3 regions of the Shigella dysenteriae genome follow, and region 1 is predicted to be linked to each of the others. Evidence: predicted binding sites of a transcription regulator. Region 1 holds the regulator's gene; each other region holds the start of a gene.

Region 1 (10,374 bases):
TCACCCCTATGCGCGGCTTTAGCAATTGTCATCTGCAAACCATGCTGCCGCGTCTGTTTCGTCGCAAGGTGAAATTCACCCCGTACTGGCAGCGGCTGGAGTTGCCCGACGGCGATTTTGTCGATCTCGCGTGGAGTGAAGCCCCTGCACAGGCACGGCATAAACCGCGTTTAGTGGTATTTCACGGGCTGGAAGGCAGTCTCAATAGCCCTTACGCCCACGGTCTGGTTGAGGCGGCGCAAAAGCGCGGCTGGCTGGGCGTGGTGATGCATTTTCGCGGATGCAGCGGTGAACCAAACCGTATGCACCGCATTTACCATTCGGGCGAAACCGAAGACGCCAGTTGGTTTTTACGCTGGCTGCAACGCGAATTTGGTCATGCGCCAACGGCTGCCGTCGGCTATTCGCTCGGCGGTAATATGCTGGCCTGTTTGCTGGCAAAGGAAGGCAATGATCTCCCGGTTGATGCGGCGGTGATTGTCTCTGCGCCGTTTATGCTGGAAGCCTGTAGCTATCATATGGAAAAGGGCTTTTCCCGCGTTTATCAGCGTTACTTGCTGAACCTGTTAAAAGCCAATGCCGCACGCAAGCTGGCTGCCTACCCCGGAACGCTGCCGATAAATCTCGCGCAATTAAAATCGGTACGTCGCATCCGTGAATTTGACGATCTCATCACCGCCAGGATTCACGGCTACGCTGACGCTATCGACTATTATCGTCAGTGTAGCGCCATGCCGATGCTGAACCGGATCGCCAAACCGACGCTGATTATTCACGCTAAAGACGATCCGTTTATGGATCATCAGGTGATCCCGAAACCGGAAAGTCTCCCCCCGCAGGTGGAGTATCAACTGACTGAACATGGCGGTCATGTTGGCTTTATTGGCGGTACATTACTTCATCCGCAAATGTGGCTGGAGTCACGCATTCCTGACTGGTTAACAACGTATCTGGAGGCGAAATCATGTTGATTCCGTGGCAAGACCTCTCCCCCGAAACGCTGGAAAATTTAATTGAAAGCTTTGTGTTACGTGAAGGCACCGATTATGGTGAACATGAGCGTACACTTGAACAGAAAGTCGCCGACGTCAAACGCCAGCTACAGTGCGGAGAAGCGGTGCTGGTATGGTCAGAGCTGCACGAAACGGTCAATATCATGCCGCGCAGTCAGTTTCGCGAATAACCTGCAACCGTCGGCGGACGAGATAATAATGATAGCTAAGTCATGGAGTTACTATGTCTGCCAAACATCCGGTCATTGCGGTAACAGGATCCAGCGGCGCGGGGACCACCACCACCAGCCTCGCGTTTCGTAAAATATTCGCCCAGTTAAATCTGCATGCAGCCGAGGTGGAAGGCGACAGTTTTCACCGTTACACCCGCCCGGAAATGGACATGGCGATCCGCAAAGCGCGCGACGCCGGGCGGCATATCAGCTACTTCGGCCCCGAAGCGAACGACTTCGGCCTGCTGGAACAAACCTTCATTGAATACGGTCAGAGCGGCAAAGGGAAATCTCGCAAATATCTGCATACCTACGATGAAGCCGTACCCTGGAATCAGGTACCGGGAACATTCACCCCCTGGCAACCTTTACCAGAACCCACTGATGTACTGTTTTATGAAGGTTTACACGGCGGCGTAGTCACGCCACAGCATAACGTTGCGCAGCATGTGGACTTACTGGTCGGCGTGGTGCCTATCGTTAACCTTGAGTGGATTCAAAAACTGATCCGCGACACCAGCGAGCGCGGGCACTCACGAGAAGCAGTGATGGACTCAGTAGTGCGTTCAATGGAAGACTATATCAACTACATCACACCGCAGTTTTCCCGCACCCATCTTAACTTCCAGCGCGTTCCCACCGTCGACACTTCAAACCCGTTCGCGGCAAAAGGTATCCCGTCGCTGGATGAAAGCTTTGTGGTGATCCATTTTCGTAATCTGGAAGGGATCGATTTCCCCTGGCTGCTGGCGATGTTGCAAGGCTCATTCATTTCCCACATCAATACGTTAGTGGTGCCCGGCGGCAAAATGGGTCTGGCAATGGAATTAATTATGCTGCCGCTGGTGCAACGATTGATGGAAGGAAAGAAAATCGAGTAACTCTGCTATTACGCCGGATAAAATACTATCCGGCTTCACAACGGGATAGTTAAATCACGCGGCAACCACTTCATACGAGTGAGTAATATTCACCGCTTTTTCCAGCATCAACGCCACTGAACAATATTTCTCGGCAGAGAGATCAACCGCACGCGCAACCGCTGCGTCTTTCAGGTCGCGACCGGTGACGATAAAATGTAGATTAATGTGCGTAAACAGGCGTGGTGCCTCTTCGCGGCGTTCAGAGGTCAATTTTACTTCACAATCGACCACATCCTGACGCCCTTTTTGCAGGATCGAAACCACATCGATGGCACTGCAACCACCCGCCGCCATCAACACCATTTCCATCGGACTTGGTGCTTTATCGCCTGAGTTGCCGTCCATTAAAATCTGATGACCAGAGGCGGATTCGCCCAGAAAAGTTAACCCTTCGACCCACTTCACTCGCGCTTGCATTTTTGCTACTCCACTGCGTCAATTTTCCTGACAGAGTACGCGTACTAACCAAATCGCGCAACGGAAGGCGACCTGGGTCATGCTGAAGCGAGACACCAGGAGACACAAAGCGAAAGCTATGCTAAAACAGTCAGGATGCTACAGTAATACATTGATGTACTGCATGTATGCAAAGGACGTCACATTACCGTGCAGTACAGTTGATAGCCCCTTCCCAGGTAGCGGGAAGCATATTTCGGCAATCCAGAGACAGCGGCGTTATCTGGCTCTGGAGAAAGCTTATAACAGAGGATAACCGCGCATGGTGCTTGGCAAACCGCAAACAGACCCGACTCTCGAATGGTTCTTGTCTCATTGCCACATTCATAAGTACCCATCCAAGAGCACGCTTATTCACCAGGGTGAAAAAGCGGAAACGCTGTACTACATCGTTAAAGGCTCTGTGGCAGTGCTGATCAAAGACGAAGAGGGTAAAGAAATGATCCTCTCCTATCTGAATCAGGGTGATTTTATTGGCGAACTGGGCCTGTTTGAAGAGGGCCAGGAACGTAGCGCATGGGTACGTGCGAAAACCGCCTGTGAAGTGGCTGAAATTTCGTACAAAAAATTTCGCCAATTGATTCAGGTAAACCCGGACATTCTGATGCGTCTGTCTGCACAGATGGCGCGTCGTCTGCAAGTCACTTCAGAGAAAGTAGGCAACCTGGCGTTCCTCGACGTGACGGGCCGCATTGCACAGACTCTGCTGAATCTGGCAAAACAACCAGACGCTATGACTCACCCGGACGGTATGCAAATCAAAATTACCCGTCAGGAAATCGGTCAGATTGTCGGCTGTTCTCGTGAAACCGTGGGACGCATTCTGAAGATGCTTGAAGATCAGAACCTGATCTCCGCACACGGTAAAACCATCGTCGTATACGGCACTCGTTAATCCCGTCGGAGTGGCGCGTTACCTGGTAGCGCGCCATTTTGTTTCCCCCGATGTGGCGCAGACTGATTTATCACCCCGATATCAACTATGCACTTCGACAAACGCTGGTGCTATGTTTGCCCGTGGCCGTTGGGTTAATGCTTGGCGAATTACGATTCGGTCTGCTCTTCTCTCTCGTTCCTGCCTGTTGCAATATTGCGGGCCTTGATACGCCTCATAAACGTTTTTTCAAACGCTTAATCATTGGTGCGTCGCTGTTTGCCACCTGTAGCTTACTGACACAGCTGCTACTGGCAAAAGATGTTCCCCTGCCCTTTTTGCTGACCGGATTAACGCTGGTACTTGGCGTCACTGCTGAGTTGGGGCCATTGCACGCAAAATTGCTTCCCGCATCGCTGCTGGCAGCCATTTTTACCCTCAGTCTGGCGGGATACATGCCGGTCTGGGAACCGTTGCTCATCTATGCGTTGGGCACTCTCTGGTACGGATTGTTTAACTGGTTTTGGTTCTGGATCTGGCGCGAACAACCGCTGCGCGAGTCACTAAGTCTGCTGTACCGTGAACTGGCAGATTATTGTGAAGCCAAATACAGCCTGCTTACCCAGCACACCGACCCTGAAAAAGCGCTGCCGCCGCTGCTGGTGCGCCAGCAAAAAGCGGTCGATCTAATTACCCAGTGCTATCAGCAAATGCATATGCTTTCCGCGCAAAATAATACTGATTACAAGCGGATGCTGCGTATTTTCCAGGAGGCGCTGGATTTACAGGAACATATTTCGGTCAGTTTGCATCAGCCGGAAGAGGTGCAAAAGCTGGTCGAGCGTAGCCATGCGGAAGAAGTTATCCGCTGGAATGCGCAAACCGTCGCCGCTCGCCTGCGCGTGCTGGCTGATGACATTCTTTACCATCGCCTGCCAACGCGTTTTACGATGGAAAAGCAAATTGGCGCACTGGAAAAAATCGCCCGCCAGCATCCGGATAATCCGGTTGGGCAATTCTGCTACTGGCATTTCAGCCGCATCGCCCGCGTGCTGCGCACCCAAAAACCGCTCTATGCCCGTGACTTACTGGCCGATAAACAGCGGCGAATGCCGTTACTTCCGGCGCTGAAAAGTTATCTGTCACTAAAGTCTCCGGCGCTACGCAATGCCGGACGACTCAGTGTGATGTTAAGCGTTGCCAGCCTGATGGGCACCGCGCTGCATCTGCCGAAGTCGTACTGGATCCTGATGACGGTATTGCTGGTGACGCAAAATGGCTATGGTGCAACCCGTCTGAGGATTGTGAATCGCTCCGTGGGAACCGTGGTCGGGTTAATCATTGCGGGCGTGGCGCTGCACTTTAAAATTCCCGAAGGTTACACCCTGACCTTGATGCTGATTACCACCCTTGCCAGCTACCTGATATTGCGCAAAAACTACGGCTGGGCGACGGTCGGTTTTACTATTACCGCAGTGTATACCCTGCAACTGTTGTGGCTGAACGGTGAGCAGTACATCCTTCCGCGTCTTATCGATACCATTATTGGTTGTTTAATTGCTTTCGGTGGTACCGTCTGGCTGTGGCCGCAGTGGCAGAGCGGGTTATTGCGTAAAAACGCCCATGACGCTTTAGAAGCCTATCAGGAAGCGATTCGCTTGATTCTGAGCGAGGATCCGCAACCTACGCCACTGGCCTGGCAGCGAATGCGGGTAAATCAGGCACATAACACTCTGTATAACTCATTGAATCAGGCGATGCAGGAACCAGCGTTCAACAGCCATTATCTGGCAGATATGAAACTGTGGGTAACGCACAGCCAGTTTATTGTTGAGCATATTAATGCCATGACCACGCTGGCGCGGGAACACCGGGCATTGCCACCTGAACTGGCACAAGAGTATTTACAGTCTTGTGAAATCGCCATTCAGCGTTGTCAGCAGCGACTGGAGTATGACGAACCGGGTAGTTCTGGCGATGCCAATATCATGGATGCGCCGGAGATGCAGCCGCACGAAGGCGCGGCAGGTACGCTGGAGCAGCATTTACAGCGGGTTATTGGTCATCTGAACACCATGCACACCATTTCGTCGATGGCATGGCGTCAGCGACCGCATCACGGGATTTGGCTGAGTCGCAAGTTGCGGGATTCGAAGGCGTAATGCAGGCTAAACCATCGGATAAGGCATTCACGCCGCATCCGACATCTTTTGCCTGATGCTTCGTATTTACGCCCCAACCACCTTCGCCACCGCGTGGGCGAAACGTTGCATCCCTTCATCGATATCCGCATCTTCCACCACCAGCGACGGTGCAAAACGCATCACATCCGGTCCGGCATTCAGCACCATTACGCCAGCCCCTGCGCCCGCATACAGGAAATCACGCGCCCGACCTTTGAACTGTGGCTTAAGCTCCGCGCCAATCAACAGCCCCATACCGCGAATATCGCTAAACACATCGTACTGCTGATCGATCTTCTGCAGATGGTCAACAAAACGCTGGCGTTTCGCCTGAATGCCTTCCAGCACTTCAGGGGTATTGATGATATCAAACGCCGCGCCCGCTACTGCACAGGACAGAGGATTACCGCCGTAGGTGGAACCGTGAGAACCAGGATGAAATGCAGAAGCAATTTCTGCCGTGGTCAGCATGGCGCTAATCGGGAAGCCGCCGCCTAACGCTTTCGCAGAGGTCAGAATATCCGGCGTCACGCCGTAGTGCATGTAAGCAAACAAATCGCCGGTCCGCCCCATCCCGCACTGTACTTCATCAAACACCAATAATGCCTGATGTTGATCGCACAGCTCGCGCAAGCCCTGCAAAAACTCTGGCGTCGCTGCCGTCACACCGCCCTCGCCCTGGATCGGCTCAACCACCACCGCACAGGTGTGATCATCCATCACCGCTTTCACTGCGTGGAGATCGTTAAAAGGAACGTGGATGATGTCTGCCGGTTTTGGCCCAAAGCCGTCGGAATATTTTGGCTGCCCGCCCACCGAGACGGTAAACAGCGAGCGACCATGAAAAGCGTTATGGAAGGCAATAATTTTGGTTTTGAACGGACTATGACGCACACAGGCGTAATGGCGTGCCAGTTTAAAGGCGGTTTCGTTAGCTTCCGTGCCGGAGTTCATAAACACCACGCGTTCGGCAAACGTCGCCTCAATCAGTTTGCGCCCAAGACGCAGCGCCGGTTCATTGGTGAAAACGTTACTGATATGCCACAGAGTTTCGCCCTGGGTTTTTAACGCGTTCACCAGCGCAGGATGGCAATGGCCCAACGCCGTAACTGCAATGCCACCCGCGAAATCGACATACTCCTTGCCTTGCTGATCCCAGATTCGGCTGCCCTGACCTTTTACCGGAATGAACTCTGCCGGAGCATAAATCGGCAGGATCACTTCATCGAAAGTCGCGCGTGTAATTGCTGTTTGTTCAATTGCCATCTCATGATCACCCTGTTACGCATAAATAAATGTGAAATTATAATCACAAAATATGCATAAAAAATCATTGAATGGCAATCAGAAATCAGCGATGCAGGAAATTAGCCAGCAGTTGATGTCCTTGTTCGCTAAGAATACTTTCTGGATGGAACTGCACACCTTCCAGATCCCACTGGCGATGGCGAATCCCCATAATCTCGCGGGTTTCGCTCCAGGCCGTCACGTCAAAGCATGCTGGTAATGAGCCAGGTTCCACCACCAGCGAATGATAGCGTGTCACGGTAAGTGGATTTGCCAGCCCCCGAAATACGCCCTCACCGTTATGTGTAATCGGCGAGGTTTTGCCGTGCATGACCTTTGCGGCGCGCACAACTTTGCCGCCAAATGCCTGCGCCATTGCCTGATGACCGAGGCAGACGCCAAGAATCGGCAAGCGCCCGGCATAGTGACGAATAACGTCAAGGGAGATCCCGGCTTCATCTGGCGTACAGGGGCCGGGTGAGATGACAATTTTTTGCGGTTTCAGGGCGTCGATATCCGCCAGCGTCAACGCATCGTTGCGCTTAACCAGCACATCCGCCCCCAGTTCACAAAAGTACTGGTAGAGGTTCCAGGTAAAAGAATCGTAGTTATCAACAAGCAGGATCATGGCGGCTCCGGTACGAAAGAACCGCGCTATTTTACTCAGATTCCCCGGCTTCGCTTACCACTTTGCTAAATATCATCTGCAGTGCGGTGAGATCCCCCATTGCCCCACTCTGATTTGCCTGATTCCAGGCCTCTTTTTCGATACCCTGCCAGCTCAGTTGATATCCGGCATGAATCGCCAGTTGCTCGAAGAAGATCCGCTGTGCCAGACCACTTCCCACCCGGAAGGGATGCAGCACGTTGATTTCACAATAGTAATGCGCCAGCCGCTCGACGAACTTCGCTTTCTCCAGGCCAACCAGATAACCTTCTTCCTCCAGATCCTGCATCAGGGCATTGCCCTCTTTTTCGATATAAGCAAAGTGGCAGAACGGCGTATCGCCCTGATAAATATCAACTTCACGCAGTTGCCCTGCCCAGTCGAAAATATCCTGATACAGCTGGCGATGGATAGTGCGCAAATGCGGTAAACCGCGCACCAGCGGACCAAGCTCAATGGTCGCAGCACGCAGCGCCGTCATTTCGTAAGCGGCCTGTTCCAGCCGCTGCTGCTGGCGGATGTTCAGCCGGTTACGCATGATATCAAGGCCTGGATAAAGATACGGATCGCGCCCTTCGCCGAATTTATCGCTCATAGTGCCTCCTCAGCTCTTCAAGGCGCGCTAAAGCCTCTGCGGCAGTAAGAGTGACTAAAGGCATCTCGACGCCTTCAAGACGGCGACTGGCCTGAAAATTACGATTACGCTGAAGCTCCCAGAGACGGGACTTTTGCTTATCGGTGAGTTTCTTCACTTGATGCCTCCCTGAACGTGTCCATTTGCCACAAGTATAAGCGGCAAATCCGGGTTACGCCGGGAGAGCAGAAGCGCGGGCAAGATTGCCCGCGCGAGAAATCATTACGGCAGGACTTTAGCGGAAAGGATAACTACCGGTTTTGACGGCACATTCTGGTACGGACCAACGTCATGAGTCGGCACCTGGGAAATCTTATCGGCAACGTCCATGCCTTTCACCACTTTACCAAATACCGCGTAACCGAAATCACGCTGACCATGGTCAAGGAAGGCGTTATCGGCAACGTTGATAAAGAACTGGCTGGTGGCGCTGTCTTTGTCAGCGGTACGCGCCATCGCGATGGTGCCACGCGTGTTGCGTAGGCCGTTATCGGCTTCATTTTTGATTGGCGGGTTTGGTTTTTTCTGCTGCATCTGCTCGGTGAAACCACCGCCCTGAATCATAAAGCCAGGAATGACGCGGTGAAAGGTAGTGTTGTTATAAAAACCGCTGTTCACATAATCGACAAAGTTCTGCACAGACACTGGCGCTTTTTGTTTATCCAGCTCCAGTTCGATGTTACCAGCTGAGGTTGTCAACAATACGTGCGGGTCCCCTTTCGCTGCCATTGCTGCGGGAGAAAGAGCAGAAAGAGCGAAAACAGCAGCCATCGCCGCCAGGGTCGATTTGAACATGAGATTTCCTTAACAAACAGAGCAGAAAAAAAGCAAGTGAAGAGATTCTAAATAGCCTTCAAGAACAAGGCCATCCCTTTACCTAATTTTACGTATCTGAAATATATGTAACCTGACGATCACTTTTTATTCCGTGATAAAAATCACCTCTTAAAATGCAATTTAGCAACCGATTGCAATAAAACATTTAAACAGATCACAAAATCACCTAAAATCGCCCGCTCGCGGCATATCCCGCTATGCCATTTTATTTTTGAACGCAGGCCAATCATGACTAACAGCAATCGCATCAAGCTCACATGGATTAGCTTTCTCTCCTACGCACTGACTGGTGCGTTGGTTATTGTCACCGGGATGGTGATGGGAAATATCGCCGATTATTTCAATCTGCCTGTTTCCAGTATGAGTAACACCTTCACCTTCCTCAACGCCGGCATTTTAATCTCTATCTTCCTCAATGCCTGGCTGATGGAAATCGTCCCGTTGAAAACGCAGTTACGTTTTGGCTTTCTCCTGATGGTGCTGGCGGTTGCCGGTTTGATGTTCAGCCACAGCCTGGCGCTGTTCTCGGCGGCGATGTTCATTCTCGGGGTGGTCAGCGGCATCACCATGTCGATTGGTACATTCCTGGTAACACAAATGTATGAAGGGCGTCAGCGCGGTTCCCGCCTGTTATTTACCGACTCCTTCTTCAGTATGGCTGGGATGATTTTCCCAATGATCGCCGCGTTTCTACTGGCGCGCAGCATTGAGTGGTACTGGGTTTATGCCTGCATCGGGCTGGTGTATGTCGCTATTTTTATTCTGACTTTCGGCTGTGAGTTCCCGGCGCTGGGCAAACATGCGCCAAAAACGGATGCTCCGGTAGCGAAAGAAAAGTGGGGGATCGGCGTACTGTTTCTCTCTGTTGCGGCGCTGTGCTACATCCTCGGTCAGTTAGGTTTTATCTCCTGGGTGCCTGAGTATGCCAAAGGCCTGGGCATGAGCCTGAACGACGCGGGCACACTGGTGAGTAACTTCTGGATGTCATACATGGTCGGCATGTGGGCGTTCAGCTTTATTCTTCGCTTCTTTGATTTGCAACGTATCCTGACCGTACTGGCTGGTCTGGCTGCGATTCTGATGTACGTCTTTAACACCGGAACACCGGCACATATGGCGTGGTCAATTCTCGCCCTGGGCTTCTTCTCCAGCGCGATCTATACCACCATCATCACCCTGGGTTCACAGCAGACCAAAGTACCGTCGCCAAAACTGGTTAACTTTGTCCTGACCTGCGGGACCATCGGTACTATGTTGACCTTCGTAGTTACCGGCCCGATTGTTGAAC
Region 2 (10,374 bases), 1.5 Mb from region 1:
CATCATCGCCAGCTTCGTTACCATGCCAGATGAAGAAGCTCGCACCTGGCGACCCAACGTCGCCTATTTTGAAGGCGACAATGAAATGAAACGTACCGCGAAAGCGATTCCGGTACAGGTTGCTTGATTGTTATCCCTGCGGCTGGTTACTCACCAGCCGCGACATCGTCTCCAGCGAATCCGTTCTTAAGATATAAAGTCGTTTTAGTAACAACGGATTATCCCCCGGTTTTACTTTGCCTTTCATGGTTGTCACCGCCAGGTGAAATCCGGCATCGTTTGCTGCCTTCACGGCTTTGTCATTAAATCCGCCAAACGGATACGAAAGATACCAGACATGCGGATTAAATTGCGCCAGAGCGCGGCGTGAACGTGCAAAATCAAACAGAATATTGTGCTCACTACGACTCAGTAATATGGGGCGGCGATAACCATCTACCCGATGCAAAAAATGGGTATGTGACTGGAAATCAAATACATCGCGAATTTCGTTAAGCTCAGAAACGCTCATAAATTGCAGCGATTTTGGTTCCCACTTCTGCGGGTGACGTTTGATGCGCGAGGTAACAATAAACGCCGTCGCCTTCATGCCATATTGTTTCAACACAGGATACGCATAGCGGCTCACCGACTTGAGGCCATCATCAAAGGTAATCACCACCGCTCGCGCAGGGAGATTGATCTTATTCTTCACGTAACCTTCCAGCTGCGCCATGCTCAGTGTCGCGTATCCCCTGTCGCGCAGCCAGGCCATCTGGTTATTGAAAGCGCGTACCGAGGTGGTCGTCGAAGTATGGCGAAAACGGGTGTTTTCTTCGTCGCGCAGAATATGGTGATAAGTTAGCACCGGAAGGCCATTATCGGGTTGGGCATCCAGCGCGCTGATATAGGCCAGTCGATCGCCAATACGGACCTGATACCAGGTTTGATTTAACCTGTCTTTCAGTTTATGCAAAATCGGGTAGCGCAAATTGTCCGCCAATCCCCCAAATGGCGCACTGCCCACACTCGGCGCGTTATAGACCGGCGTATCTTTCCAGGTAACTAAGTTCTGATTACTCAGCGGCTTGTTGAGGTCACCCAAACCGTCTTCAACTTTTTGTCGCCCCTGAACCGGCTCGAGATGGCCTTTATCGATAAACCCTTTACCAAAGCCAAAATTAAATGCGTAATAACTTGCGGCAGTGGGCTCCACGGCAATGATTTGTCCGGCCCGAATATTCCCCACGGTCACCATCTTGTCGCCAATTTGAGCCCAGACCGCAGCATTTTCGATGGTTTGCATATAACGGGCAGGTAACGCGGCACTGACACTTGCGGTAAACAGCATCAGCAGGAGAATAACAGCTTGTTTGTACATGAAAAAATAACCGAGGGTGAAACAACGCTTTTATTGTAGCAAAAGCGCCATCAGAATCGCGGGTTAATACTCATACAAATTATGTTTGAGGACGAAAGGCGGATTTTTTTGTTGTTGGTGCCAAAGACTACTCACCTCCGGCGCACCCAGTTCGACAATACGCTCGCGAAACTCTGAACTGGTCATGGTTTCACGGCAAGCCATCATCTGTTCAATTAACGGTAACGTGACACCAGAAATCACTTCGCAACGGGAGTGTTTGTGGCTTAATAATGAAGCCACGCGATACGGTGGCGCTCCGGCTATATCGGTTAAGAAGATGACACCCTCACCAGAGTCCGCTTCATGCAGAGCATCGCACATCATGCGGCTGAGCATATTAGAGCTTAACCCACGCCAGAAATTCACGGCCCGGCACTGAAGAAGCGCCCCATGTTTTTTCTCCAGCGCATCCAGTATCTCTTGCGCCCGGTCATCGTGACAGGTAATTACCCAACCTAACATCGCCTTCCTCCTTAGCCGAAAATCAGTCTACCCTGACCATTGTTGATAAAGGGTGATAGCCGTCAAAACTCCTCTCCCCCAAATCCAGAGGAGAGGAAATAGCCTTAGCTACGCAAACCACGTCCACGTTGGATCAGCGACCAACAGATCAAATAAAACGCCACAATAAAGACCACCAGTACGCCAAAGGTAGTGACCAGCGGAACATCATTGATACCGAGGAAGCCGTAGCGGAAACCACTGATCATATAAACGATTGGGTTCAGGTGCGACAGCCCTTGCCAGAACGGCGGCAACAAAGTCAGTGAGTAAAAGACCCCACCCAAATACGTGAGTGGCGTTAACACAAAGGTTGGCACCAGGCTGATGTCATCGAACGTTTTGGCAAACACACCGTTCAGCAAACCCGCAAGGGAGAACAACACCGCCGTGAGCACCAGGGTTAAGGCAACGAATACCCACGAATGCACCTGAAACGGCACAAAAAACAGTGAAATTGCCGTCACCAGAATGCCAACAAACAGACCACGCGCCACGCCACCGCCGACATATCCGGCAATAATGACGTGAGTCGGAACCGGCGCTACCAGCAGCTCTTCAATATTACGCTGGAATTTGGCACCAAAAAATGATGACGCGACGTTGGCGTAGGCGTTGGTGATCACCGACATCATGATCAGCCCCGGTACGATGAACTGCATGTAGCTGAAGCCATGCATATCGCCAATACGCGAACCAATCAGGTTACCGAAAATAATAAAGTAAAGGGTCATGGTGATGACTGGCGGCACCAGCGTCTGCACCCAGATACGCATAAAGCGATGGATCTCTTTCGCCCAGATGCTTTTTAGCGCCACCCAGTAAAGATGCATCATGCGCGATCTCCTTGTTTTTCATTAACCAGTGAAACAAACAGCTCTTCCAGACGGTTAGCTTTGTTACGCATACTTAATACCTGAATGCCCTGCTCACTTAACTGCGTAAATACGCTGTTGATCCCCTGCTCACGCAGCACTTCAACTTCCAGCGTCGCGGTATCGACCAGTCGATACTGATAGCCATCGAGCTTCGGTAACGGACTTTTCGGTGCGAGATCGAGAATAAAGGTTTCCGATTTCAGCTTCGCCAGCAGCGCCTTCATCGAGGTATTTTCCACCAGCTCACCGTGTTGAATAATGCCGATATTGCGGCACAGCATTTCTGCTTCTTCCAGGTAGTGTGTGGTGAGAATGATGGTGGTGCCTTTGTTGTTTAAATCCTTCAAAAAGCCCCACATTGAGCGGCGAAGTTCAATATCCACGCCTGCAGTCGGCTCGTCGAGAATCAGTAGTTTAGGTTCATGCATTAACGCACGGGCAATCATTAAACGGCGCTTCATCCCGCCAGATAACATGCGCGCACGTTCGTTGCGTTTTCCCCATAAATCGAGCTGCTTAAGATATTTTTCGCTGCGGATGTACGCCTCTTTGCGCTCCACACCGTAGTACCCTGCCTGATTCACCACAATTTGCTGCACGGTTTCAAACGGGTTGAAGTTAAATTCCTGCGGCACCAGTCCCAACTGACGTTTAGCGTTCACGACATCTTTCTCGAGATCGTAACCAAATACGCTGACCCGCCCGGAGGTTTTATTTACCAGAGAGCTGATAATACCGATAGTGGTCGATTTCCCGGCCCCGTTCGGCCCGAGAAGCGCATAAAAATCACCCGCTTCGACCTGCAAATCTATTCCACGAAGCGCCTGAACGCCGCCTGGATAGGTTTTTTTAAGCTGTTGAAGTTCCAGTGCAATGGTCATAAATTTTTACTTACCTTACGTTCTTACACTTTATCTGTGGTTTAAATCGTCCCGGAGTTGCCCTATATTAGCCAAACGTAATTATTTGGTTACAGGTCGTTAACCTCCATGAAAGACATAGATACACTCATCAGCAACAATGCACTATGGTCAAAAATGCTGGTGGAAGAGGATCCCGGGTTTTTTGAGAAACTGGCACAAGCGCAAAAACCGCGCTTTCTATGGATTGGATGTTCCGACAGTCGCGTTCCTGCAGAACGTTTAACCGGTCTTGAGCCGGGCGAACTCTTTGTTCACCGTAATGTTGCTAACCTGGTCATTCACACCGACCTGAACTGCCTTTCCGTGGTTCAGTATGCAGTGGATGTACTCGAAGTTGAACACATTATTATCTGTGGCCACTACGGTTGCGGCGGCGTACAAGCCGCAGTTGAAAACCCGGAACTGGGGCTTATCAACAACTGGCTGCTGCATATCCGTGATATCTGGTTCAAACATAGCTCATTGCTCGGCGAAATGCCGCAAGAGCGCCGTCTGGATACCTTGTGTGAACTGAACGTCATGGAACAGGTGTATAACCTGGGCCACTCCACCATTATGCAATCAGCGTGGAAACGCGGGCAGAAAGTTACCATTCACGGCTGGGCCTACGGTATTCACGACGGCTTGCTGCGTGATCTGGATGTCACAGCGACCAACCGCGAAACCCTTGAGCAACGTTACCGTCATGGGATTTCCAACCTCAAGCTGAAACACGCCAACCACAAATAAAAATGCCATGCCGGATGCAACACATCCGGCAACTTCACACTTACTCGTCCAGCAGAATCACTTTGCCGATATACGGCAGATGACGATAACGCTGTGCGTAATCAATGCCGTAACCCACCACAAACTCATCCGGGATCGAGAAACCGATAAATTCAACCGGGACGTTCACTTCACGACGGGACGGTTTATCCAGCAGCGTACAAATCGCCAACGACTTCGGTTCGCGCAGGCTTAAGATCTCACGCACTTTCGACAGTGTATTCCCCGAGTCGATGATATCTTCAACAATCAGCACGTCCTTGCCACGGATATCTTCATCCAGATCTTTGAGGATTTTCACATCACGGGTGGTGGACATGCCGCTACCGTAGCTGGAGGCGGTCATAAAGTCGACTTCATGAGATACCTGAACTTCACGGCACAGGTCCGCCATAAACATAAATGAGCCACGCAGCAGACCCACCAGCACCATATCGCTGCCGCTGTCTTTGTAACGCTCAGTAATCTGACGACCCAGTTCGGCGATACGCGCTTTAATCTCCGCTTCGGGGATCATTACTTCTACAGTATGTTTCATATCTCTAACCATATGATTTAAAAACAAATCACTTCGCACGGGCAGGTTTTGGCACCGCAACAAAGCGCAAGACACGCAGTATACCAGTAAAACTATTCATTCGCGGAATCTGTTAATAAAGCTCGAATTGTGATGACGGTCACACATGTTAAAACCTATAATTAATTGCTACCAAAATATTAATGAATTGAAATGGTGTCTCTTTATGGCAATTAACAATACAGGCTCGCGACGATTACTCGTCACGCTAACAGCCCTTTTTGCAGCGCTTTGCGGGCTGTATCTACTCATTGGCGGAGGCTGGCTGGTCGCGATTGGCGGCTCCTGGTACTACCCTATCGCTGGCCTTGTGATGCTCGGCGTCGCCTGGATGCTGTGGCGCAGTAAACGTGCCGCGCTTTGGCTATACGCCGCCCTGCTACTCGGCACCATGATTTGGGGCGTCTGGGAAGTTGGTTTCGACTTCTGGGCGCTGACTCCGCGCAGCGATATTCTGGTCTTCTTCGGCATCTGGCTGATCCTGCCGTTTGTCTGGCGTCGCCTGGTCATTCCTGCCAGCGGCGCAGTTGCCGCACTGGTGGTGGCACTGCTGATTAGCGGTAGTATCCTGACCTGGGCCGGATTTAACGATCCGCAGGAAATCAACGGCACCTTAAGCGCCGATGCCACACCTGCGGAAGCTATCTCACCCGTTGCCGATCAGGACTGGCCTGCCTATGGTCGCAATCAGGAAGGTCAACGCTTTTCACCTCTGAAACAAATTAACGCCGATAACGTCCATAATCTGAAAGAAGCCTGGGTGTTCCGTACTGGCGATGTGAAGCAGCCGAACGATCCGGGCGAAATCACCAATGAAGTGACGCCGATTAAAGTGGGCGACACCCTTTACCTGTGTACCGCTCACCAGCGCCTGTTTGCGCTCGATGCCGCCAGCGGCAAAGAGAAATGGCATTACGATCCTGAGCTGAAAACTAACGAGTCTTTCCAGCACGTAACCTGCCGTGGCGTCTCTTATCATGAAGCCAAAGCAGAAACGGCTTCGCCGGAAGTGATGGCGGATTGCCCGCGTCGTATCATTCTTCCGGTCAATGATGGTCGACTGATTGCGATTAACGCTGAAAACGGCAAACTGTGCGAAACCTTCGCCAATAAAGGCGTGCTCAATCTGCAAAGCAATATGCCAGACACCAAACCGGGTCTGTATGAACCGACTTCGCCACCGATTATCACCGATAAAACCATCGTGATGGCAGGTTCAGTTACCGATAACTTCTCAACCCGCGAAACGTCTGGCGTGATCCGTGGTTTTGATGTCAACACCGGGGAGCTGCTGTGGGCTTTTGATCCGGGCGCGAAAGATCCGAACGCAATCCCGTCTGACGAACACACCTTTACCTTTAACTCGCCAAACTCGTGGGCACCAGCGGCCTATGACGCGAAGCTGGATCTGGTGTATCTGCCGATGGGCGTGACAACGCCGGATATCTGGGGCGGTAACCGCACACCGGAACAGGAACGTTATGCCAGCTCGATTCTGGCGCTGAATGCCACAACCGGGAAATTGGCGTGGAGCTACCAGACCGTTCACCACGACCTGTGGGATATGGATCTTCCGGCACAGCCGACGCTGGCGGACATCACCGTTAATGGTCAGAAAGTGCCAGTTATTTACGCTCCGGCGAAAACCGGCAACATTTTTGTGCTCGATCGTCGTAATGGCGAACTGGTGGTTCCGGCACCGGAAAAACCGGTTCCCCAAGGTGCTGCCAAAGGCGATTACGTTACCCCTACTCAACCATTCTCGGAACTGAGCTTCCGTCCGACGAAAGATTTGAGCGGTGCGGATATGTGGGGAGCCACCATGTTTGACCAACTGGTGTGCCGCGTGATGTTCCACCAGATGCGCTATGAAGGCATTTTCACGCCGCCATCTGAACAGGGCACGCTGGTCTTCCCGGGTAACCTGGGAATGTTTGAATGGGGCGGGATTTCCGTTGATCCAAATCGTGAAGTGGCAATTGCCAACCCAATGGCACTGCCGTTTGTTTCGAAACTGATCCCACGCGGTCCGGGTAACCCGATGGAGCAGCCGAAAGATGCCAAAGGCACGGGTACGGAATCCGGCATTCAGCCACAGTACGGTGTACCGTATGGTGTCACGCTCAACCCGTTCCTCTCACCATTTGGTCTGCCATGTAAACAGCCAGCATGGGGTTATATCTCGGCGCTGGATCTGAAAACTAATGAAGTGGTGTGGAAGAAACGTATTGGTACGCCGCAGGACAGTATGCCGTTCCCGATGCCTGTACCGGTGCCGTTCAATATGGGTATGCCGATGCTGGGCGGGCCAATCTCCACGGCGGGTAACGTGCTGTTTATCGCCGCTACGGCAGATAACTACCTGCGCGCTTACAACATGAGCAACGGTGAAAAACTGTGGCAGGGTCGTTTACCAGCGGGTGGTCAGGCGACGCCAATGACCTATGAAGTGAATGGTAAGCAGTATGTGGTGATCTCCGCAGGCGGTCACGGTTCATTTGGTACGAAGATGGGCGACTATATTGTGGCTTATGCCCTGCCGGATGATGTGAAGTAAGACTTGCTCAGATTGCTGACAACGTGCGCGTTGTTCATGCCGGATGCGGCGTGAACGCCTTATCCAGCCTACAAAATTGTGCAAAATCAATGGATTGCACAGGTGGCGTAGGCCTGATAAGCGTAGCGCATCAGGCAGATTTGCGTTTGTCATCAGTTTAATGCCCGGAGAGATCCGGGCATATTCCCGAATACGGTCTTTTTATACCGTAAACCCTAACATCATCCCCGTATCTTCATGCTCCAGCAGATGGCAGTGCGCCATATAAGCATGTTCTTTCGGTGCGTCGTGATTAAACTTCACCAGCACTTCACTGACATTGCCTTCTACCTTAACGGTATCTTTCCAGCCCGCGCGATGAGCCGCTGGCGGTTTGCCATTTTCTGACAAGATACGGAACTGCGTGCCGTGAATATGGAACGGATGCAGCATCATGTCGCCCACGCCAGAGATAACCCAACGTTCGTACTGCCCTTTCGCCGCCGCAAACATCGGCTTATTCATATCAAACGCCTGACCGTTGATTTTATTGGCATGGTGGAAATCGAACTTCCCGCCGTGGTTCATATGATTCATATTGCCGTGCCCCATATGGCCCATCATCTGGCTGTGATCCATTCCGGCCATCGCCTGATCGCCATATTTCTCCATTAGCATCTGCATCCCCATCATATCGAGCATCGGGTCCATAGAAAGTTGCAGCTTGCGTACCGTCAGCCCTTCCAGCGAAGGTAACGCAGGCAGGCTACTTAATGTGTCTGGCAAAGCACCGGAGGCACTAATAGCAATCGGCTGAATCCGCATTACCGGATGCGGCTTGTCAAACGGTGCAATCGCCATCCCCATCTGGCTGACCGGCAGCGTCACCAGGTCAAAGGGTTTGTTGTCGTTAACCTCCACCAGCACTTCAAAACGCTCGCCCATCAGCACCGGCAGCTCGTTCACCTTCACCGGTTCAGGTAGCAGACCACCGTCGCTGGCAATCACATAAAGCGGGCGATTGTCGCTGGTGGCGAAATTGAGCGAGCGGGCATTACAGCCATTGAGCAAACGCAGGCGCAGCCAACCACGCGGGGCAGCGTGTTGCGGGTAGATTGCACCGTTGGTCAGCAACGTATCGCCAAACCAGCCCACGGCGGCGGTCATCACATCCAGTTGATAATCAATCTGCCCGTCGGCGCTAAATTTCTTATCCTGAACGATCACCGGAACATCATCGATACCCCACTGTTTTGGCAGCATTAATTTCAGGATCTCGTCATCTTCAATCACCACCAGACCAGCCAGCCCCATCGCCACCTGTCGCCCGGTCTTGCCATGTTGATGTGGATGGAACCAGCAGGTAGCGGCAGGTTGATCAACGTTCAACGTCACCGAGCGCTTGCCACCTGGCGGAATAATTCCCTGTGGGCCGCCGTCGACTTCACCCGGTACTTCCAGCCCGTGCCAGTGCAACGTCGTCTCTTCCGTCAGTTGGTTATAGATATCAACCGTTACCGCTTTGCCGCGCTGTAATTTCACCGCCGGCCCCAGCAGATTGCCGTTATAGCCCCAGGTAGTTGCAGTTTTCTCGCCAAAGGTAGACTGACCTGCGCCAATAGTTAACTGAATGCGATTACGGGCATCGGTCGTGAGCAAATCAGGGATCGGTAACGTTGGGCGTTCCGCCGCAAAGACTGCACGGCTCCACAGTGGCAAGGCTGAAGCCACACCCAGTGCGACGGAATATTTCAAGAAATCACGACGTTGCATAGTTATTTCCTTATTTTTAAGCAGGCGAAACAAAATCAAACGTTGAGCATAGTCCTTCCCCTTACGGGAAGGTCAAGCCGCAGACACAATTTAATCGACAATAATGGTCGTCGCCTCGCTCGCAGTGTGCTAACGTTTATCTTCTTTAAGCCCCTGGTAGAAGCAATGAAGACGTTTTTCAGAACAGTGTTATTCGGCAGCCTGATGGCCGTTTGCGCAAACAGTTACGCGCTCAGCGAGTCTGAAGCCGAAGATATGGCCGATTTAACGGCAGTTTTTGTCTTTCTGAAGAACGATTGTGGTTACCAGAACTTACCTAACGGGCAAATTCGTCGCGCACTGGTCTTTTTCGCCCAGCAAAACCAGTGGGATCTCAGTAACTACGACACCTTCGACATGAAAGCCCTCGGTGAAGACAGCTACCGCGATCTCAGCGGCATTGGCATTCCCGTCGCTAAAAAATGCAAAGCCCTGGCCCGCGATTCCTTAAGCCTGCTTGCCTACGTCAAATAATCCCTGATACCTTTTTGTAGAAATATTGACCGTGCATCCGCGGTCAATGTTAGCTATTATGTTGCGCCCTTTTTTTACGGGTGTTAACAAAGGAGGTATCAACCCATGGCCGAAAAAAAACAGTGGCATGAAACGCTACACGACCAGTTTGGGCAGTACTTTGCGGTAGATAACGTTCTGTATCATGAAAAGACCGATCACCAGGATCTGATCATTTTTGAGAACGCTGCATTTGGTCGCGTAATGGCGCTGGATGGCGTAGTACAAACCACCGAGCGCGACGAGTTTATCTATCATGAGATGATGACCCATGTTCCGCTACTGGCCCACGGTCACGCGAAACATGTGCTGATTATCGGCGGCGGCGACGGTGCCATGCTGCGTGAAGTAACCCGACATAAAAACGTTGAGTCAATCACGATGGTGGAAATCGATGCGGGTGTCGTATCGTTCTGCCGTCAGTATCTACCCAACCATAACGCCGGTAGCTACGACGATCCGCG
Region 3 (10,374 bases), 600 kb from region 1:
CAGACCACCTGCCATTAACCAGCCGGGCATCAGCCCCCATTCAGGTCGGCTGACCAACAAGAATGTGCCACTTAATACTAACGTAGCGCCAATTCCGAGAAAATAACGCGATTGTCCCTGACGTACATGATTTGACTGAAGCTCGCGGGCAATCTTATCAACACTGTGCTGTAAATACTTGCCCTGGCGCAAACTGTCGTAAACCAATTCAGGCAGTTCTGGCATTTTTTCGACCCAGAACGGCGCTTTTTCTTTAAATGCTCTCACCAGCGCAGGAATACCGACCTGATCTTTAATCCACGACTCCAGGAAAGGCTTCGCCGTTTTCCATAAATCGAGTTGCGGATAAAGCTGGCGTCCTACCCCTTCGACGTAGAGCAGGGTTTTCTGGAGTAACACCAGTTGCGGCTGCACTTCCATATTGAAGCGACGCGCCGTATTAAACAGATTTAACAGTACATGTCCAAACGAAATTTCGGCCAGCGGTTTCTCAAAGATAGGTTCACAGACCGTACGAATAGCAAATTCGAACTCTTCAACGTTGGTATCTGGTGGCACCCAGCCAGAATCGACGTGTAGCTCTGCCACTTTGCGATAGTCGCGATTAAAGAAGGCGATAAAGTTTTCTGCCAGATAGCGTTTATCTTCTTTGTTTAGCGAGCCAACAATCCCGCAATCAATGCCGATATATTTCGGGTTTTCCGGGTGTTCATAGCTTACGAAGATGTTGCCAGGGTGCATATCGGCATGGAAAAAGCTGTCGCGAAAGACCTGAGTGAAGAACACCTGCACGCCGCGTTCCGCCAGCAATTTCATGTTAGTGCCGTTTTTCTCCAGCGCCGCAACATCAGACACCGGAATGCCGTAAATGCGCTCCATCACCATCATCCCTTCACTACAATAGTCAGGGTAAACCTCCGGGATGTAGAGCATCGGGCTGTCTTCAAAATTTCGCCGAAGCTGAATGGCGTTGGCAGATTCCCGCAGCAAATTCAGTTCATCAATCAATGTCTTTTCGTACTCGCGCACCACTTCGGTTGGGCGCAGACGGCGACCATCCGGCAGCAAACGCGGCACCCAGCGAGCCAGACGGTAGATAAGTTTCAGGTCTGCTTTAATGACCGGCAAAATATCCGGGCGGATGACTTTAATCACCACCTCTTTACCATTCGATTTCAATCGCGCGGTATGAACCTGGGCGATAGAAGCAGAAGCCAGCGGCTTGATTTCAAAATCGTCAAACCACGCTTCTACCGGCAAGCCGCCCATTGCAGCTTCAATCTGCTGCTTCGCCAGCTTGCCATCAAACGGAGCGACTTTGTCCTGCAATAACGCCAGCTGATCGGCAATATGCGGCGGAAAAAGATCGCGGCGGGTTGATAACATTTGCCCGAACTTGATCCATACCGGCCCCAGTTCTTGCAGGGCCAGTCGTAGTCGCTCACCTAAAGGTTTGTCTTTATGCCGATTTGGCATCCAGAATAATGAGTATCGCCATAGCCGTAGCGGCAGGGTGATACGCATTTTGGGGATCAGTTCATCAAGTCCGTAGCTTAAAAAAGTGCGAATGATGAAATATAGGCGCCGTACTTCACCTGGCGTCATTTAGCCTCCAGTTTTTCCAGCCGTTTGGTCAGGGCATCAACAGCACGCTCGACGGCAGCCGTCTCTTCCGCAAACCAGGCCACTTCAAGCGGACCGGGTGCCATACGCCACTCTTCAGTAATGGCTTCCGCCACATAACGTTGCTGGCGCTTAATGCCGTGATGCAGGAACTTTGCGCCTCCGCGCATGGCTTTGCTGATTCCTTCAGCGGCGATATCACCGGTATAAGGGGCCAGCAGTTCCGCAGGGTCGAACTCTGCCAGATCTGCCAGCGCAACGAAGTTTTGCACCACCTGAATATCGCCCTGCACTTCCAGCTCACCACTGCGAATCAGGGCGGCAAGCTGCTGGCGATCGCGAAGTTTCGGCAACACACTGGCGTAGGCGATAACGGTGCAGTCAGCATCGCCTGCCCATTCGCCCAGTACATCAACCTGGCGTTCGCTGAACACCAGAATCAATGACGTCGAAAAGCCTTTTACCTCCACGCGCAGCACTTTGCCCAACAGACGCGAGCGGGCCGTTTTCAGCGCGGGTGAGCGATACAGGAAGGTGTTGAGCAGACTTTCAATTCCTGCCGTCACTAAAGGTTTAAAAGGCATTTCCGGTCTCCTGTCAGAACTTATAACCACGATGCAGCGCCACAACCCCTGCCGTCAGATTGTAGTAGTCGACACTTTCGAATCCGGCATCCTGCATCATGGCTTTCAGGGTATCCTGATCGGGATGCATACGGATGGATTCTGCCAGATAACGGTAGCTGTCGGCGTCGTTCGCGACCAGTGAGCCAATACGCGGCAGCACATGGAAGGAGTATGCATCATAGGCTTTGCTCAGCGGCTCGATAATTGGCTTCGAGAACTCAAGCACCAGCAGGCGGCCGCCGGGTTTCAGCACGCGATACATTGAACGCAGTGCTTTATCTTTGTCGGTGACGTTACGCAGACCAAACGAAATGGTGATGCAATCAAAGGTGTTATCCGGGAACGGCAGCGCCTCAGCGTTCGCCTGAACATACTCAACGTTGCCAATCACACCGATATTACGCAGCTTCTCGCGGCCCATTTTGAGCATGGATTCATTGATATCAGCAAGGACCACTTTGCCAGTTTCTCCGACCAGGCGGGAGAATTTCGCTGTCAGGTCGCCGGTGCCACCAGCCAGATCCAGCACGGTCTGCCCACGGCGTACGCCGCTGCAATCAATCGTGAATCGCTTCCACAAACGATGAATACCAAATGACATCAAATCATTCATGACATCGTATTTTGATGCCACGGAATGGAAAACGTGGGCGACCATATCCGCTTTTTGTTCCTTCGCGACGGTCTGAAAACCAAAGTGCGTCGTTTCTTGTGACTTATCCACCATCTCAATGCCTGCTCATCAAAAAATTGTTCCAGAAGTGTAACAGATTGGGCGTCGATGCCCTAGATTTCTACCCGGCTTAACTACTCCCAATGGGCTAGCGCGACTGCTGATTATATTCATCATCGCGTTGATAAGCTTCATCATTCGGCTGCTCCGGAACCGACCGAAGTCGATACTCTTCATCCTGGCTCACCGCCTGTTCAGCCAAATCCGGATTAATCTCGCGTTTAATTTCTACTCCTAAACCGCGAAACGCTTCTGCCTGCGCCAGCACATTTCCGCGACCTGAAGAGAGTTTTTTCATTGCCTGGCGGTAGTTATCCTGCGCTTTGTCGAGACTTTGACCAATCGCTGACATGTCATCGACGAACAAACGCATCTTGTCGTACAGCTTGCTGGCACGATCGGCGATTTGCTGGGCGTTGCGGCTTTGATGCTCATAACGCCACAGGTTGGCGATAGTGCGCAGCGCCACCAGCAGCGTAGTCGGGCTAACCAGCATGATATTGTTTTTCAACGCTTCGGTGATCAGCTCCGGCTGGCGGTCAAGCGCCAGTAAAAAAGCGGGTTCAACGGGAATAAACATCAGCACGTAATCCAGAGTTCGCAGCCCCGGCAGCTGTTGATAATCTTTGCGTCCCAGCAAACGGATATGGTTACGCACCGACGCGATATGTTCCTGTAGCGCGCTTTCGCGGGTGTAGTCGTCTTCGGCGTTAAAATAGCGTTCATAGGCGACCAGCGTCATTTTGGCGTCGATCACCACATCTTTTCCCTGCGGCAGCCGCACGATGACATCCGGCTGCATCCGCGAGCGGGCGTCATTTTCGATGCTGACCTGGGTTTCATATTCATACCCTTCACGCAGACCGGAAGCCTCCAGCACCCGCGTCAATACTACCTCGCCCCAGTTGCCCTGGGTTTTATTGTCGCCTTTCAGCGCGCGCGTCAGGTTGATCGCTTCCTGGGCCATTTGCGCGTTGAGCTGCTGGAGATTGCGAATTTCGTGGGTCAGGGTATGGCGTTCTTGTGCTTCTTTACCAAAGCTGTCCTGAACCTGACGGCGGAAACCGTCCAGTTGTTCACGTAGCGGCGACAACAGGCTGTTCAGGCTCTGACGGTTTTGCTCATCAACCCGGCGATTGCTGTGCTCAAAAATACGGTTGGCGAGGTTTTCAAACTGCTCACTGAGGCGCTGCTCGCTGTTAATCATCTGGCGAATTTTATCGTCAGCATGTTGCTGTGCGGCTTCCATCCGCGTGGTTACTTCACGCAGATCGGCCTCCAGAGAGGTGTTAATACTTTGCAGGCTGCGCACTTCGTTATTGAGTAACTCGCACTCGGCGCGCCAGTGCTCGCTTTGGGTAATTTGTTGTTTTGCCGCGCTTAACTCCGCGACCATCTCTTCACGTTCAGCTAATTGCTCGGCTTTTTGCTGCGCATGTTGATAACTGGCAAACAGCCAGCCAATTGCCACACCCACCAACGCAATAACTGCGTAAACCATGATTGAGAAATCCACAACGCCTCCTGACGCAACAACTTACCCGCACAAAATAGAATTGTGCTGTACAAACGTCCAGTTGGAAAGGCATTTCCTGCGAGGCGCTACGCAAAAATACAAAAGGCCGAACGCGTCGGCCTTCAGACAGGAGAAGAGAATTACAGCAGACGACGCGCCGCTTCCACCACGATTTTCACCGCATGGCTTTCGGTTTGTTTCATCGTCTCAGCATTCGGGATCTCTTGCTGGGTGCGGTTAACGATAACACCCGCTACCATACCGGCACGCAGGCCCTGACTTGCACACATGGTCAGCAGGGTTGCAGATTCCATTTCATAGTTCATTACGCCCATCGCCTGCCACTCTTCCATAGAACCTTTAAAGTGACGAACTACGCGACCAGAGTAAGTATCGTAACGTTCCTGACCTGGGTAGAAGGTATCAGAAGAAGCTGTCACGCCAACGTGAGTTGTCGCGCCAATGGATTTCGCAGCTTCAACCAGCGCAGTCGTACATTCGAAATCAGCGACAGCCGGGAATTCCAGCGGTGCGAAGTGCAGGCTCGCGCCATCCAGACGGACAGACGCCGTGGTAACCAGGACATCACCCACATTAATATGCGGCTGAATAGCGCCCGTTGTACCGATACGCAGGAAGGTGCGAATGCCCAGCTGTGCCAGCTCTTCAACAGCAATAGAGGTAGACGGGCCGCCGATACCGGTAGAGCAGACGATAACAGGTTTACCATCCAGCTCTGCACGCCAGGTAGTGAATTCGCGGTGAGATGCCAGCTTAACCGGCTTATCCATCAGCGCGGCGATCTTTTCCACACGATCCGGGTCGCCAGGGACGATGGCAAGCGTAGCCCCTTGTAAATCGTTTTTAGTGAGGCCGAGATGAAAAACATCAGACTTGGACATATACAACTCCTCTGTGAATCGGTTTAGTCAGAAGAAGCAAAAAGACACTTTACCGAAGGGTTTAACATTTTTTCGTGATACTCATCACCATGACGCAAATGCGTTGCATAAATTTACCCACCAAAAGTGATTCAAATCACATAAATCACTCTTCATTCTGCAGGACTGCATAAAAGATGAGCCGATTCAGGCAATGTGATTTGTTGCATGCTGACTATAGTTAACATTGCGCAACATTTTTATAAGGGTACGGAGAATACCATGGCAACAACACAACAATCTGGATTTGCACCTGCTGCATCGCCTCTCGCTTCGACCATCGTTCAGACCCCGGACGACGCGATTGTGGCGGGCTTCACCTCTATCCCTTCACAAGGGGATAACATGCCTGCTTACCATGCCAGACCAAAGCAAAGCGATGGCCCACTGCCAGTGGTCATTGTAGTGCAGGAAATTTTTGGCGTGCATGAACATATCCGCGACATTTGTCGCCGTCTGGCGCTGGAGGGGTATCTGGCTATCGCACCTGAACTTTACTTCCGCGAAGGCGATCCGAATGATTTTGCCGATATCCCCACGTTGCTTAGCGGTCTGGTAGCAAAAGTGCCTGACTCGCAGGTGCTGGCCGATCTCGATCATGTCGCCAGTTGGGCTTCCCGCAACGGCGGCGATGTTCATCGTTTAATGATCACCGGATTCTGCTGGGGTGGACGTATCACCTGGCTGTATGCCGCGCATAATCCACAGCTAAAAGCCGCAGTGGCGTGGTACGGCAAACTGGCGGGCGATAAGTCGCTGAATTCACCGAAACAACCTGTTGATATCGCAACCGATCTTAACGCGCCGGTTCTCGGCTTATATGGTGGTCAGGATAACAGCATTCCGCAGGAGAGCGTTGAAACCATGCGCCAGGCGCTGCGGGCTGCTAATGCGAAAGCAGAGATTATCGTGTACCCGGATGCCGGGCATGCATTCAACGCTGATTATCGCCCGAGCTATCATGCCGAATCTGCGAAAGATGGCTGGCAGCGTATGCTGGAATGGTTTAAGCAGTATGGAGGGAAGACGTCGCTGTAATGAGAAAAGACCGGGTGGTATTACCACCCGGTTTGGATTTTACCCCCGACGCAAGTTCTGCGCCGCCTGCACCATATTCGCCAGTGCTGCGCGGGTTTCTGGCCAGCCGCGCGTTTTCAGGCCACAGTCCGGGTTGACCCACAGGCGCTCTGCCGGAATGCGTTTTGCCGCTTTCTTCAGCAAGGCTTCAATCCATTCCACGCTCGGTACGTTTGGCGAGTGAATGTCATAGACGCCTGGACCGATTTCATTCGGATAATCAAACTCTTCGAACGACTCCAGCAACTCCATGTCAGAACGCGAGGTTTCGATGGTGATGACGTCTGCGTCCAGCGCCGCAATCGAATCCATGATGTCGTTGAACTCGCAATAACACATGTGAGTGTGGATTTGTGTGTCATCTTTCGCCACGGCGGCGTTGATACGGAAGGCCTCCACGCCCCACTGGAGATATGCATCCCAGTCGCTACGACGCAGCGGTAAACCTTCGCGCAGCGCCGGTTCATCAATCTGGATGATGCCAATTCCTGCGGCTTCCAGGTCCGCCACTTCATCACGCAGCGCCAGCGCAATTTGTTTGGCGATGGTTTCACGGCTGACATCTTCACGCGGGAACGACCAGCAGAGAATCGTCACCGGGCCGGTCAGCATCCCTTTCACCGGTTTGTCGGTCAGCGATTGCGCATACTTCGCCCACTCCACGGTAATCGGTGCCGGGCGGCTAACGTCACCAATGACAATCGGCGGCTTCACGCAGCGGGAACCGTAGCTCTGTACCCAACCGTTTTGCGTAAAGACAAAGCCATCCAGGTGCTCGCCAAAGTATTCCACCATGTCATTACGCTCGGCCTCGCCATGTACCAGCACATCCAGACCTAAACGTTCCTGCTCAACAATGGCCTGCCTGATATGTTCCGCAATACCCGTACGGTAGTTGTTGGCGTCGAGATTGCCCTTTTTGAAATCCAGACGCAGGGTACGAATTTCCGTGGTTTGCGGGAAGGAACCAATAGTGGTGGTCGGCCACGCTGGCAGTTTAAAACGCGCACGCTGGGCTTCAGCACGCACTTCATAAACGTTCGCACGCTGGCTGTCCTGAGCAGTGATCGCCGCCAGACGCTTTTCTACCGCCGGATTATGTACGCGGGTTGAGTGACGGCGCGCCTGAATCGGAGCGCTCCACTCTGCCAGAGCGGTCGTATCACCGCTGTTTAGCGCATCGCGCAGCAGTGTGAGTTCATGGCATTTTTGCAGGGCGAAGGCAAACCAGCTTTTCACTTCTGCATCAAGACGCGTTTCCACGCTCAGGTCGATGGGGCTGTGCAGCAATGAGCAGGAAGAAGCTACCCACAAATCGCGTTTGCCGACAATGTCCTTAATTTGCGCATATTTCTCGGTAAGATCGGCGCGCCAGACGTTACGACCATTGATCAGACCAGCAGACAGTAGCCAGTCTGAAGGCAGGCGCTTGTGCAGTTCAGCAACGTCATCTTTACCATGTACAAGGTCCACATGCAGACCCTGAACAGGCAGCGCCGTAATCGTGTCGAGGTTTGGCGTTACGCCTTCAAAATAGGTGGTCAGCAGCAGATTCACCTGGCCCTGAAGTGCCTCGTAAGCGGGTTTGTATGCGTCCAGCCACGCCTGAGGTAGTTCCAGTACCAGCGCCGGTTCGTCGATCTGTACCCACTCAATGCCGCGTTTTGCCAGTTCTGCCAGCACTTGCTGATAAACCGGCAGAATGTCGTTCAGCAGGCTCAGGCGGTCAAACTGTTCACCTTTCACTTTCCCCAGCCACAGGTAAGTAATCGGCCCCAGCAGCACAGGCTTGACCTTGTGGCCCAGCGCCAGCGCCTCGTCCACTTCCTCCAGCAGCTGCGTCCAGGTCAGTTTGAACTGTTGGCCTTTAACGAACTCCGGCACCATGTAGTGATAGTTGGTGTTAAACCATTTGGTCATTTCCGCCGCCGCCGCAGGTTCGCCAGTCGGCGCACGTCCACGACCAATACGGAACAGGGTGTCGATATCTACCGAACCATCTTTGTTCTGATGACGCGCCGGAACGTTACCCAGCAGCAGACTGGTGGTCAGTACATGATCGTACCAGGCAAAATCGCCCACCGGCAGCAGGTCGATACCCGCTTGCTTTTGTTGATCCCAGTGACGAGCACGCAATTCACGCCCTACCGCCAGCAGTTCTTCACGCGTGGAGTTCCCCGCCCAATAACTCTCTTGCGCTTTTTTCAGCTCGCGACGCAGGCCAACGCGAGGGAAACCGAGGGTGTGATTCAATATTGTCATTTTTCTTCCTCTAATTATATGTAAATCCTATGGATTTTGAATTTAGGGAAGGCGGCAAGTTTATTCATCCCCGGGAGCTTACTGAAGTAAGTGACCGGGGTGGAGAAACGCAGCCAACGCACCATAAATTTAAAAGACGAAGGATTTTAGCCGTCCAGATGTTTACACATCCATAATTGGCGGTTACTGTATATTCCTCAAGCGCAAATTATTCATGCCGAAGTGAAGGACTTTCATGATCGAAGTAAAACACCTGAAAACGCTACAAGCGTTGCGGAACTGCGGCTCGCTCGCAGCCGCTGCGGCGACGTTGCATCAGACGCAATCCGCCCTGTCTCACCAGTTTAGCGATCTGGAACAACGCCTTGGCTTCCGGCTCTTTGTGCGTAAGAGCCAGCCGCTACGCTTTACACCGCAGGGAGAAATCCTGTTGCAACTGGCAAACCAGGTGCTGCCGCAAATCAGCCAGGCACTGCAAGCCTGTAATGAACCGCAGCAGACACGCCTGCGCATTGCCATTGAGTGCCATAGCTGTATTCAGTGGCTGACGCCCGCGTTAGAAAATTTCCATAAGAACTGGCCGCAGGTCGAGATGGACTTTAAATCGGGCGTGACGTTTGACCCGCAGCCTGCGTTGCAACAGGGCGAGCTGGATCTGGTGATGACGTCCGATATTTTGCCGCGCAGTGGACTGCATTATTCGCCGATGTTCGATTATGAAGTGCGTCTGGTGTTAGCACCTGACCATCCACTAGCGGCGAAAACGCGTATCACGCCGGAAGATCTCGCCAGCGAGACGCTGTTGATTTATCCGGTGCAGCGTAGCCGACTGGATGTCTGGCGGCATTTTCTTCAGCCGGCAGGCGTCAGCCCATCACTGAAAAGCGTCGATAACACCTTATTGTTGATTCAGATGGTTGCCGCGCGGATGGGCATTGCCGCGCTGCCGCACTGGGTGGTGGAGAGTTTTGAGCGCCAGCATCTGGTGGTGACCAAAACCCTGGGCGAAGGCTTGTGGAGCCGGCTGTACGCCGCCGTGCGCGATGGCGAGCAGCGTCAGCCGATTACAGAAGCATTTATTCGCTCAGCGCGCAATCACGCCTGCGATCATCTGCCGTTTGTGAAGAGCGCGGAGCGACCCACTTACGATGCACCCACAGTGAGGCCAGGATCACCAGCGCGCCTGTAATAAACGTTGGCCAGTGCGGCTGTTGGTGCCAGATAGCCAGGTTTACCAGCAGCCCTGCCGGAACGTGCATATTATTCATAATGCCCAGCGTTCCGGCGTCTACTTGGGTTGCGCCGTAGTTCCACATAAAGTAGCCAATCCCGGAAGCCACCACGCCAAGAAACACCAGAATGCCCCATTGCAGCGAGGTTTGCGGCATTTTCTGCGCATTTCCCAGCAAGAACCATGCAATTACCGCCACCAGGAACGCGCCAAGATAGAACCACGCAAAGGCGTTATGCTGCGGCATCGGGCGAGTTTCCATCAGGCGTTTGTAACCCACCATGCCGATGGCAAAAGTGATATTGGAGAGTTGCACCAGCAACAAGCCAGTCCAGAAATGGTCGGTGACCTGATCATAGCGAATA

What was found. The regulator CRP, encoded in region 1, controls carbon source genes, mostly activating them, when cyclic AMP is high. The targets are predictions, from matches to a motif close to ATGTGANNNNNNTCACAT.
Region 2: the regulator CRP is predicted to act here: its motif matches at 5,138-5,155, upstream of hpt (hypoxanthine phosphoribosyltransferase).
Region 3: the regulator CRP is predicted to act here: its motif matches at 5,525-5,542, upstream of udp (uridine phosphorylase).

Annotation. Positions count from the first base shown of each region.
Region 1 is NZ_CP055055.1:4,367,280-4,377,653, forward strand. Features, by position in the region: gene HUZ68_RS20955 (hydrolase) at 1-971, shown strand, start outside; gene HUZ68_RS20960 (YheU family protein) at 965-1,183, shown strand; gene HUZ68_RS20965 (phosphoribulokinase) at 1,237-2,106, shown strand; gene HUZ68_RS20970 (OsmC family protein) at 2,161-2,565, opposite strand; gene crp (cAMP-activated global transcriptional regulator CRP) at 2,867-3,499, shown strand; gene HUZ68_RS20980 (YccS/YhfK family putative transporter) at 3,550-5,640, shown strand; gene argD (bifunctional acetylornithine/succinyldiaminopimelate transaminase) at 5,707-6,927, opposite strand; gene pabA (aminodeoxychorismate synthase component 2) at 7,013-7,576, opposite strand; gene HUZ68_RS20995 (putative adenosine monophosphate-protein transferase Fic) at 7,608-8,210, opposite strand; gene HUZ68_RS21000 (YhfG family protein) at 8,200-8,367, opposite strand; gene ppiA (peptidylprolyl isomerase A) at 8,472-9,044, opposite strand; gene tsgA (MFS transporter TsgA) at 9,315-10,374, shown strand, end outside.
Region 2 is NZ_CP055055.1:742,222-752,595, reverse strand. Features, by position in the region: gene panD (aspartate 1-decarboxylase) at 1-127, shown strand, start outside; gene HUZ68_RS03545 (polysaccharide deacetylase family protein) at 131-1,360, opposite strand; gene HUZ68_RS03540 (PTS sugar transporter subunit IIA) at 1,424-1,864, opposite strand; gene HUZ68_RS03535 (ABC transporter permease) at 1,969-2,739, opposite strand; gene HUZ68_RS03530 (ABC transporter ATP-binding protein) at 2,736-3,662, opposite strand; gene can (carbonate dehydratase) at 3,771-4,433, shown strand; gene hpt (hypoxanthine phosphoribosyltransferase) at 4,474-5,010, opposite strand; gene gcd (quinoprotein glucose dehydrogenase) at 5,216-7,606, shown strand; gene cueO (multicopper oxidase CueO) at 7,808-9,358, opposite strand; gene HUZ68_RS03505 (YacC family pilotin-like protein) at 9,524-9,871, shown strand; gene speE (polyamine aminopropyltransferase) at 9,977-10,374, shown strand, end outside.
Region 3 is NZ_CP055055.1:4,970,621-4,980,994, reverse strand. Features, by position in the region: gene ubiB (ubiquinone biosynthesis regulatory protein kinase UbiB) at 1-1,605, opposite strand, end outside; gene ubiJ (ubiquinone biosynthesis protein UbiJ) at 1,602-2,207, opposite strand; gene ubiE (bifunctional demethylmenaquinone methyltransferase/2-methoxy-6-polyprenyl-1,4-benzoquinol methylase UbiE) at 2,221-2,976, opposite strand; gene rmuC (DNA recombination protein RmuC) at 3,071-4,498, opposite strand; gene udp (uridine phosphorylase) at 4,639-5,400, opposite strand; gene HUZ68_RS23730 (dienelactone hydrolase family protein) at 5,662-6,477, shown strand; gene metE (5-methyltetrahydropteroyltriglutamate--homocysteine S-methyltransferase) at 6,517-8,778, opposite strand; gene metR (HTH-type transcriptional regulator MetR) at 9,014-9,967, shown strand; gene bioP (biotin transporter) at 9,855-10,374, opposite strand, start outside.